DNA from 2 places in the Kribbella sp. NPDC056951 genome. Region 2 is predicted to be linked to the other one. Evidence: riboswitches for the same ligand, from Rfam matches in the RefSeq annotation. Region 2 holds a riboswitch; the other holds the start of a gene.
The links. Region 2 has a riboswitch for glycine ahead of gcvP (aminomethyl-transferring glycine dehydrogenase). Riboswitches for the same ligand answer to the same signal wherever they lie in the genome.
Positions count from the first base shown of each region.

Region 1: it holds a riboswitch for glycine, as region 2 does, so the genes downstream of both, ACFTSF_RS33380 (L-serine ammonia-lyase) here and gcvP (aminomethyl-transferring glycine dehydrogenase) in region 2, are expected to answer to the same signal.

Region 1 is NZ_JBHUQZ010000012.1:36,594-41,737, reverse strand. Features, by position in the region: gene ACFTSF_RS33390 (hypothetical protein) at 1-472, shown strand, start outside; gene ACFTSF_RS33385 (alpha/beta fold hydrolase) at 534-1,361, shown strand; gene ACFTSF_RS33380 (L-serine ammonia-lyase) at 1,491-2,864, opposite strand; glycine riboswitch at 2,944-3,038, opposite strand; gene ACFTSF_RS33375 (DUF3817 domain-containing protein) at 3,036-3,383, opposite strand; gene ACFTSF_RS33370 (alpha/beta fold hydrolase) at 3,481-4,896, shown strand; gene ACFTSF_RS33365 (helix-turn-helix domain-containing protein) at 4,901-5,144, opposite strand, start outside.
Region 2 is NZ_JBHUQZ010000009.1:152,352-157,495, reverse strand. Features, by position in the region: gene ACFTSF_RS30140 (hypothetical protein) at 53-196, opposite strand; gene ACFTSF_RS30135 (hypothetical protein) at 222-368, opposite strand; gene gcvP (aminomethyl-transferring glycine dehydrogenase) at 472-3,318, opposite strand; glycine riboswitch at 3,398-3,488, opposite strand; gene ACFTSF_RS30125 (MerR family transcriptional regulator) at 3,510-4,130, opposite strand; gene ACFTSF_RS30120 (bifunctional nuclease family protein) at 4,464-4,955, opposite strand; gene ACFTSF_RS30115 (MerR family transcriptional regulator) at 4,979-5,144, opposite strand, start outside.

The sequences.
Region 1 (5,144 bases), on a different contig from region 2:
CCAGCGACAGTTGCGGACCGACCTCGCGCCGGCGCTGGCGGCGCTGACGAAGCTCAAGCTCGCCTTCGGGCGTACGCTCCCGGACCCGGGACCGGCTCCGAAGGTGGTCCGACCGGAGAGCGGCGAGACCGTCGTACGGCGTGGGGACGCCGGGATCGGGCGGTTGTCGATCACCAACGGTACGGCGAAGGATGTCGTGATCTCGGTGGTCACGGACGGGAAGCCACCGCGGGAACCGCACGTGATGACGTACATCCGGGCCGGGAAGTCGGCCGCGATCACGCGGATCGGCGGGCCGTATCACCTGTACTACAAGAGTGGTGCGGACTGGAGTTCCTCGCGGCGTCAGTTCGCGATCGGCTGCTCGTTCCTGAAGTTCGACCAGGCGTTCGGTGCGGACAAGGCGTGGAAGATCAATCTCCGCCCGACAGTCACCGGGAACGCATCGACGAGTGAGGTCGAAGCTTACTGAGGTTATGTGACATCGACCATGTCACGATGACAGAACGCCGTACCGGGGTCACGATGAGGTCATGAGTGCAACCGCGAGCGTCACCGTGGCCGGGGTTCCTGGGGTCGAGGTCGCCTACTACCGCAAGGGCTCGGGCGACCCGCTCGTGCTGCTGCACGGCATCGGCCACCACTGGCAGGCCTTCGACCCGATCGTCGACCAGCTCGCGGAACACCACGACGTGATCGCCCTCGACTTCCCCGGTTTCGGCGAATCCCCCGACGTACCGCTGGGTGTTCCGAACGAGCTCGACAGCTTCGCCTACACCGTCGATGCCCTCTGCAAGGCCCTCGACCTCGACCAGCCGCACGTCGTCGGCAACTCCCTCGGCGGCCTGGTCTCCCTCCGCCTCGGCCAACTCGGCCTGGCCCGCACGGTCACCGCGCTCTCCCCGGCCGGCTTCTGGTCACCCCGCGAGAACCGCTGGGCGGTCGGCGTACTCACCAACCTCCGCCGCATCGCCCGTCGTACGCCGGAACCCACCGTCCAGCGCCTGTCCCGCACCCCCGCCGGCCGCCGCGTCCTCACCGGCACCATCTACCACCGCCCGGCGCTGCGCGCCCCCGAAGCAGTAGTCGCCGAATCCCGCGCCCTCCGCGACTGCGTAGCCTTCGACCGCGTCCTTACCCACGCCCGCCGCGGCACCACCTTCGAAGGCGACGTCCCCGACGTCCCCGTCACCATCGCCTGGGGCACCCACGACCGAATCCTCCTCCCGATCCAAGCCGCCCGAGCCCACCTCCAACTCCCCCAAGCCCGGATGATCCCCCTCCTCAACTGCGGCCACGTCCCCATGAACGACGCCCCAGCCCTGGTAGCCGGCACCATCCTGGAAACCACGCAGGCCTGACCTGCACAACGACAGGAGGTAGATCCTCCGTCGGACAGGACGTATACGTCTGCTGGGCCCCCGGACTGCTGACGGCGGGCGTGGTGGCGACGTCTGATTGCCGTATACGTCCTGTGCTTAGGAGGATGCTCAGCACTCGATGACGTTGACGGCTAGGCCGCCTCGGGAGGTCTCCTTGTACTTGATCTTCATGTCGGCGCCGGTTTCGCGCATGGTTTTGATGACCTTGTCGAGGGTGACTACGTGGACGCCGTCGCCGTGCATTGCCATCCGGGCGGCGTTGATGGCCTTGACCGCGGCCATGGCGTTGCGTTCGATGCAGGGGATCTGGACGAGGCCGCCGACCGGGTCGCAGGTCAGGCCCAGGTTGTGTTCCATGGCGATCTCGGCTGCGTTCTCGACCTGTTCGGGGGTGCCGCCGAGGAGTTCGCACAGGCCGGCTGCGGCCATTGAGCAGGCGGAGCCGACTTCGCCCTGGCAGCCGACCTCGGCGCCGGAGATTGAGGCGTTCTCCTTGTACAGAACGCCGATTGCCGCGGCGACCAGCAGGAACCGTACGGCGCCGTCGTCGTTCGCGCCGGGGATGAACCGCCGGTAGTAGTGCAGTACGGCGGGAATGATGCCCGCGGCACCATTTGTCGGGGCGGTGACGATGCGGCCGCCGGAGGCGTTCTGCTCGTTGACGGCGAGGGCGAACAGGTTGACCCAGTCCATCACCTTCAGCGGGTCGACCGACCACGGGTCGCGGGTCAGTTTGTCGTGCAGGGCGTGCGCCCGGCGCGGGACCTTCAGGCCGCCGGGCAGGACGCCCTCGGTCTCGCAGCCCTCCTTGACGCAGTCCTGCATGACCTGCCAGATCTTGAGCAGGCCGCTGTGGATCTCGTCCTCGGTCCGCCAAGCCAGCTCGTTGGCGAGCATCACGTCGCCGATCGACAACCCGGACTCGCGGCAACGATCCAGCAGCTCGGCACCGGTCAGGAACGGGTACTTCAGGACCGTGCTGTCCGGCACGATCCGGTCGCCGGCCGCGGCGTTCTCGTCGACCACGAAACCGCCGCCGACCGAGTAGTACGTGCGCTCCCGCAGTACGGCGCCGTCCGCCCCGCGGGCCAGGAAGGTCATCCCGTTCGGGTGGTACGGAAGGGCTTTGCGGCGATGCATGATCAGGTCGGTGTTCTCGTCGAACGCGATCTGGTGGGTCCCGGCCAGCCGCAGCCGGCCGAGCTCGCGGATCGTCTCGACCCGAGCGTCGACGGAGTGCGTGGCAACGGTCTCGGGGTCTTCACCCTCGAGGCCGAGCAGCACCGCCTTGTTACTGCCGTGGCCGTGCCCGGTCGCACCGAGCGAGCCGAACAGCTGCGATTCGACCCGGGCCGTCGCGGTCAACAGACCGGCGTCCTGCAGGCCGAGCACGAACGTGCGGGCCGCACGCATCGGTCCCACGGTATGTGAGCTCGACGGGCCGATCCCGATACTGAACAGGTCGAAGACACTGATCGCCATGCTGGAGGTCCCTTCCGGTCGTCGTTGACCGAGAGTGGTGTCCTCCCCACTCTGTTGGGCTGCTGCCTTTCAGAGGTGCCTCGCCCGTGCGGTGAAGGTGCCTGAGAGATTCTTGGGGAGAGTTGCTCCTACGGCGCCCGGCTCACTGGCCCGGGTCTCTCCCGCACGGGTTCATGCGGCTGTTGAGTTAGCTTCCGGACGCGACGGTACGGCGGCCTGCTGGCTGCCGTCAATCCGGCCGGTCCGCACTGCCCAGATCTCGAAGAACCAGGTGAACAGCGGCGGAACACTCGCGGCCAGCGCGGCCAGGGTGACCGGCCACGACCAGCGCAGCGGGCCGCGGACGAGCAGCACGGTCACGACGTACGCGACGAAGATGCCGCCGTGGATCGGGCCGAAGATCTTCACCCCGATCTCGTTGTCGGACAGCACGTACTTGAACAGCATGCCGATCAACAGGCCGGTCCACGAGATCGCCTCGGTGATCGCCACTGCCCGGAACCACCGTGAGTGTGTCATCGCGCCCGACCCTAACAAGTCCCCCAAGCCCGCCCCGGGGTGGTCTAAGGGCTGCTCCCCGATGTGCGGCAGCAAGCGATTGCCGAAGGATCGGGTCATGAAACCAGGACAACTTGTCAGGACCACCGCGTGGGGTGTGGTCCTGACCGTCACCGCGGCCGGTCTCGCCGTACTCCCGGCGTCGGCCGCGACACAGTGGACCGACTGCAAGCCGGAGGGCAAGGACGACCCGGCCGTGGTCGAGGGCTCGGAGTGCGCCACCTTGAAGCTCCCCGTCGACTGGCGGAACCCGAGCGGCCCGACCTTCAACCTCGAGATCGCCCGCCGGACGGCGAAACAACCGGCCGAGCGCGTCGGCGTACTGGTGTTCGGTCCGGGCGGCCCGGGTGACTCCGGCGTCGACCGGATCAAGACCGGGATCAGCCGGTTCAGCCCGGAACTGCAGGACCGCTTCGACATCGTCAGCTTCGATCCGCGCGGGATCGCGCGCAGCAACCCGATCAAGTGCACGAGCAGCCTGTACGCCGCGATGCCGTCACCGCTCGTCCGCGACCAGGCCGAGTTCGACGCGCTGATCGACTACAACCGCCGACTCGCCGATGACTGTCGTAAGCACACCGGTCCGCTCTACGACCACGTCGACACGTGGCAGACCGTGCGCGACGTCGACGCGATTCGCCGGGCACTCGGTGAGCGGCAGATCACCTTCCACGGCAGCTCATACGGCACCCCGCTCGGAGCGCAGTACGCCGAGACCTACCCGCAGCGCGTGCGTGCGATGGTCCTGGAGAGCGTGCTCGACCACAGTCTCGCGACGCCACGCCAGTTCCTCGATCCGCAGGCCGCATCGGTCCAGGACTCGTTCGACGAGTTCGTCGACTGGTGCGACCGCACGACGACGTGCGCCCTGCATGGCCAGGACGTCCGCGCCCGCTGGGCCGAGCTCCGGAAGCAATCGGACAACCCGTTCATGGCTTCGTTCGCGGTGTTCCGGATGCTCTACGGCCCGCAGTGGAACGCACTCGCCACCACTCTCCAGAAGGGCGTCATCCCGACCCCGCCACCGCCGACCACAGAACTCGTCGCCAACACCCTCGTCCCGTTCTGCCAGGACTGGAACCTGCGTGTCGGCACCTACCCCGAGTACGCCGGCCTGCTGGCGCGGCTCGCTCGCAACAACCCGGACATGCCGTACCCCGGTCAGTTCATGGCCATCTCGCTCTGCCTGGGCGCCCCCAAGGCGAACAACCCGCAACACCGCCTCGACGTCGACCACCTGAAGACGCCGATCCTGCTCTCCAACGCCCGCCACGACCCAGCCACGGCGTACTCGATGGCTCAGAACGTCCAACGCCAGCTAGGCCGCGACGGCGTCCTGCTCACCTACGAAGGCTGGGGCCACGGCAGCTACAACAAGAGCCCGTGCATGACCGACACCATCGACAACTACCTGATCAACCGCAACGTCCCCAAGCCCGGTACGACGTGCGCCGCCGTACCGCCGGTTGGGTAGTGGATCAGTCGCCGGACAGCAGCTCGCTCCGAAGGTTGTTGAGAAAATCGGAGAACTGCTGTCCGGTGCGAGCCGCCTTCTTCAGTACGGCGAACTGCCTGCGGTACAGCTCGACGTCGTCGGGCCGACTGACAGTCAGGTAGGCGTGGATCGTCTCGACCTGAACGTACGGGTTCTCGTCATCGACGTCTTCGTTCAGCGTGAAGCCGTGCCACGGAATCGCCCGAGTCTCGGCATTCAGTGGCAGC
Region 2 (5,144 bases):
CCGGGAACGACCGGGACAAATTCCCGGTCGTTCCCGGAGTGCCCGAACGGGCTCAGCCGGGGCAGCAGAAGTCGGTGCAGCACGGACTGGTCTTGGTCGGCCGCGTGGTGAAGTAGGACACCGGATCCGGAACGTCGTACGGCGTCGGTTCGCTCAGGCGGATGTCGAGGTCGAACTCGTCGATGCCGATGGGCATGGTTGTACTCCTTCGGTCGTGCTGCTCAGTCGCAGCAGTAGTCGGTGCAGCAGACGCGTTCGCCCGTGGTCTGGTAGGTCGTCGTCGGCTCGGTCGCGGCCTCCGCGCCCAACCGCCAGTCAGCAGCTCCCAGGCGGATGTCGAGGTCGTAGTCGTTCGTGGTTGTCGTCATGGGGCGAGGGTTGGGCAGGGGCCTGTCATGGGCGTGACATAGACGTTTCAAGGCCGCCTGCTGGGGTCAGCAGACGGCCTTGGGAGAGGGTGTTGCGAAGGGGTTACTCGAAGGACTCCGGGGACGGGCAGGAGCAGATCAGGTTGCGGTCGCCGTAGGCGCCGTCGATGCGGCGGACGGGGGGCCAGTACTTCGAGGCTCGGTCGACCGACTGTGGGAAGGCGGCCTCTTCACGGGTGTAGGCGTGTTCCCACTTGTCGTTGATGACCGAGGCTGCGGTGTGCGGGGCGTTGACCAGCGGGTTGTCGTCGGCCGGCCATTCGTTGGCGGCTACTCGGTCGATCTCGTGGCGGATGGCGATCATCGCGTCGCAGAAGCGGTCGAGCTCGACGAGGTCTTCGGATTCGGTGGGCTCGACCATCAGGGTGCCGGCGACCGGGAAGGACATGGTCGGGGCGTGGAAGCCGTAGTCGACCAGGCGCTTCGCGACATCGTCGACGGTGATACCCGTCTCCTTGGTCATCGGGCGCAGGTCGAGGATGCACTCGTGGGCGACGAGGCCGTTCTCGCCGGTGTAGAGGACCGGGAAGGCGCCCTCGAGGCGCTTGGCGACGTAGTTCGCGGTCAGTACGGCGGCCTTCGTGGCCGCGGTCAGACCTTCGCCACCCATCATCCGGATATACGCCCACGAGATCGCCAGCACACCGGCCGAGCCGAACGGCGCCGCACTGATCGGACCGACACCGGACTCGGGCCCGGCCTGGTCGAGCAGCGGGTGGTTCGGCAGGTACGGCGCGAGGTGCGCCGCGACCGCGACCGGGCCGACGCCCGGGCCACCGCCGCCGTGCGGGATGCAGAAGGTCTTGTGCAGGTTCAGGTGGCTCACGTCGCCGCCGAACTGGCCCGGCTTCGCGAGACCCAGCAACGCGTTCAGGTTCGCACCGTCGACGTACACCTGGCCGCCGGCCTCGTGAACGATCCGGCAGACCTCGGTGACGCTCTCCTCGTACACCCCGTGGGTGGACGGGTAGGTGATCATGATCGCGGCCAGCTTGTCCGCGTGCTCGGCGGCCTTGGCGCGCAGGTCGTCCAGGTCGATCGTGCCGTCGTCGTTGCCCTTGACAACAACAACCTTCATCCCGGCCATCACGGCCGACGCCGCGTTGGTGCCGTGCGCCGACGCCGGGATCAGGCAGACGTTGCGGTCCTCGTTGCCCTGGGCCCGGTGGTAGCCGCGGATCGCCAGCAGACCGGCGAGCTCACCCTGCGAACCCGCGTTCGGCTGGATGGACACCTTCGCGTACCCGGTGACCTCGGCCAGCCAGCGCTCCAGCTGACCGATCAGCTTCACGTACCCGGCGGCGTCCTCGATCGGCGCCAGCGGGTGCATATCGGCGAACTCGGGCCAGGTGACCGCTTCCATCTCGGTGGTCGCGTTCAGCTTCATCGTGCACGAGCCGAGCGGGATCATGCCGCGGTCGAGCGCGTAGTCCTTGTCGGACAGTTTGCGCAGGTAGCGCAGCATCGACGTCTCGGACTTGTGCGTGTTGAAGACCGGGTGCGTCAGGTACTCCGACGTCCGCGGTACGGCGATCTCGGGCGCGGCCAGCGTGTCGTCGTACTGGACGCCGAAGGACTGGCAGACCCGGGTCAGCGCGGCGACATCGGTCTTCTCGTCACAGGAGATGCCTACGTGGTCAGCGTCGACCTGGCGCAGCCAGATGCCGTTCTGCCGGGCGGCGTCGACGACGTCCGCGGCGGCACCGGGGACGCGGGCCAGCACGGTGTCGAAGAAGTCGCCGTGCACGACGTCGACACCACCGGCACGCAGCGACGCGGCCAGCTTGCCCGCGAAACCGTGCACGCGACCGGCGATCGCCTGCAGCCCATCCGGTCCGTGGTACACGGCGTACATGGACGCAACGACGGCCAGCAGGACCTGCGCCGTACAGATGTTGGAGGTCGCCTTCTCGCGACGGATGTGCTGCTCACGCGTCTGCAGCGCGAGCCGGTACGCCGGGGCGCCGTCGGCGTCGACCGAGACACCGACCAGCCGACCGGGCAGCGACCGCTCGAGTCCGGCGCGGACCGACATGAAGCCGGCGTGCGGACCGCCGTAGAAGAGCGGTACGCCGAAGCGCTGCGAAGAGCCGATGACGATATCGGCGCCGGCCTCCCCCGGTGCCTCGAGCAACGTCAGCGCGAGCAGGTCGGAGGCGACCGCGACCAGCGTCTCGCGCTCGTGCGCGGCGGCGATCAGCGGCTTGAGGTCACGGACAGCACCGCCGGAACCCGGGTACTGCACCAGGAAGCCGAAGAAGTCGCCCTCGGGCAGACCGACGGTGGTGTCGGCGACGACGACCTCGATGCCCAGCGCCTCGGCGCGGGTCTCGACGACCGCGATCGTCTGTGCGAAGCAGTCGGAGTCGACCAGGAAGCGGTTCGACTTTGCCCCCTTGATCGACGACTGCCGGTTCGAGCGGTGGGCCAGCGTCATCGCCTCGGCGGCCGCGGTGCCCTCGTCGAGCAGCGACGCGTTGGCGGTCGGCAGACCGGTCAGGTCGGACACGACGGTCTGGAAGTTCAGGAGCGCTTCAAGCCGACCTTGCGAGATCTCCGGCTGGTACGGCGTGTAGGCCGTGTACCAGGCCGGGTTCTCGACCAGGCGGCGGACGATCACCGACGGCGTGAAGGTGCCGTAGTAGCCCTGCCCGATCATCGAGGTCGCGACGTTGTTGCGGGCCGCGAGCTGGCGCAACTCGGTCAGCGCGTCGACCTCGGAGGCCGGCTCCGGGAGGCGCAGCGGTTCGGTGGACCGGATCGAGGCCGGTACGGCGGCATCCGCGAGCGCGTCGACGTCGGCGTACCCGAGGAGTTCGACCATCCGCGCGACCTCGTCGGGGCGGGGCCCGATGTGCCGGTCGGCGAAGATTGCAGAGATTTCGGTCATCGAAAGAGGCTCCGTTGCTTGCAGTAGCTTCCGGGTGGCCTCCCCCTCTGTCACGCACGAGTGCACGCTTCAGAGTTGCCTGACGCACCCGGTCCATGGGCCTGAGAGGTTCCGGGGAGGAATTGCCCCTTCGGCGCCCGGTGTGAACGGGTCTCTCCCGAGTGCGGTGAACAGCTACAGAGCAGAGTACCTCAGCCGGCTGCGCGGGCCCGGCGGCGGGCAGCCAGCTCGTCGCTGGCGTGGGACTCGTCCTCGCCCTCGCCGTGACCGTCGGCACGCTCGGTGGGCAGCTCGGACAGCGACCCCTCGACCTCGCGCCAGACACCGCCGAGGGCGATCCCGAACACTCCCTGGCCACCGGCCAGCAGGTCGATCACTTCGTCCGGCGAGGTGCACATGTAGACCGACGCGCCGTCACTCATCAGCGTGATCTGGGTCAGGTCGTCGATCCCGCGCTTGCTCAGGTGGGCGATCGCGGTCCGGATCTGCTGCAGCGAGATCCCGGCGTCGAGCAGCCGCTTGATCACCTTCAGCAACAAGACGTCACGGAAACCGTACAACCGCTGGGTGCCGGAGCCGGTCGCCGGGCGCACCGACGGGGAGACCAGGCCGGTCCGCGCCCAGTAGTCGAGCTGGCGGTAGGTGATCCCGGCCGCAGCGCAGGCCGTCGGCCCACGGAACCCGACATCCTCCGGCATCGGCCGCAGGTCGTCGTCGAACAGCAGACCCTGAACGCCGGCAGTGGCGGCCGCCTCGGCGCGTGCTTCGGACGTCGACTGCGCCGTCAGATCCGTGTCGCCGGTGCGTGTCACGCCTGAGCCTCCCTGGATACCGACTGGAACGAGCCATCTCCGTGGAGTAACAGTTCCCCACGACTCCTTCACGGTAAGCCGCCGACCTGGGAGGGTCAACGACAACCGCTCCGAGCGGCTAGCGTGTCGCGACTCCCAGACGAATCGTTACCTTCCCGGTCTTGAGGGTCAGGGGGTGTCGCGTGGTCCCGCGCCGTAGCGAGCATGTGCTCGGTGCGGTAGCTCGGTGTGCTGGGGCGAAGGGGTAGATGCGGAGCATCTTTCGCTTTGCACCAGTGCGGCGAGATGCCGTGCCGAGTGCAGCGCAGTAGGCGTGGGGCCGCGTGACACCCCCTAACTCTTGTCGAAGTCTTCCGGGGTGACCTGGTCGAGGAACTCGCGGAAGCGCTCGACCTCCTCTTCCTCCTGCACCTCGTCGGCCTCGGTCTCACTCTCCGGGACCGGGATCCCGGCCTCGGCGAGGATCTCCTCGGTGCAGAACACCGGCGTACCGGTGCGCAGCGCGATCGCGATCGAGTCCGACGGGCGGGCCGAGATCTCGGTCTTGTCGTCGAAGACCAGGATCGCCTCGAACACCCCGTCGGTCAGGTTCACGATCCGGACCTGACTCAGCGTGTGCCCGAGCACCCGGATCGTCTCCGCGAACAGATCGTGCGTCAGCGGCCGCGGTGGCTCCATCCCCTGCTGGGCGAAAGCGATCGCACTCGCCTCGGCCGCACCGATCCAGATCGGCAGGTACCGCTCGCCGCCGACCTCCCGGAGCAGCACGATGGGCTGACTCGAGGGCATCTCGACCCGGACTCCGACTACGTCGACTTCGCGCACACCTTCAGCCTACTCCGCGGTGGTCAGTGCGGCAGCCGGGATCTCACCAGTGCCGTGTGCAACCGCACAGTGAGGGCTGCCAACTCTTGGGTTTGGTCGGTACGGCGGGGGCCGGTGACCTGCTCGATGAGTCCTACCTCGCGGTCGGCCGCGGTGCGGAACGGGCGCAGGTGGCGCGGTTCGATGCCG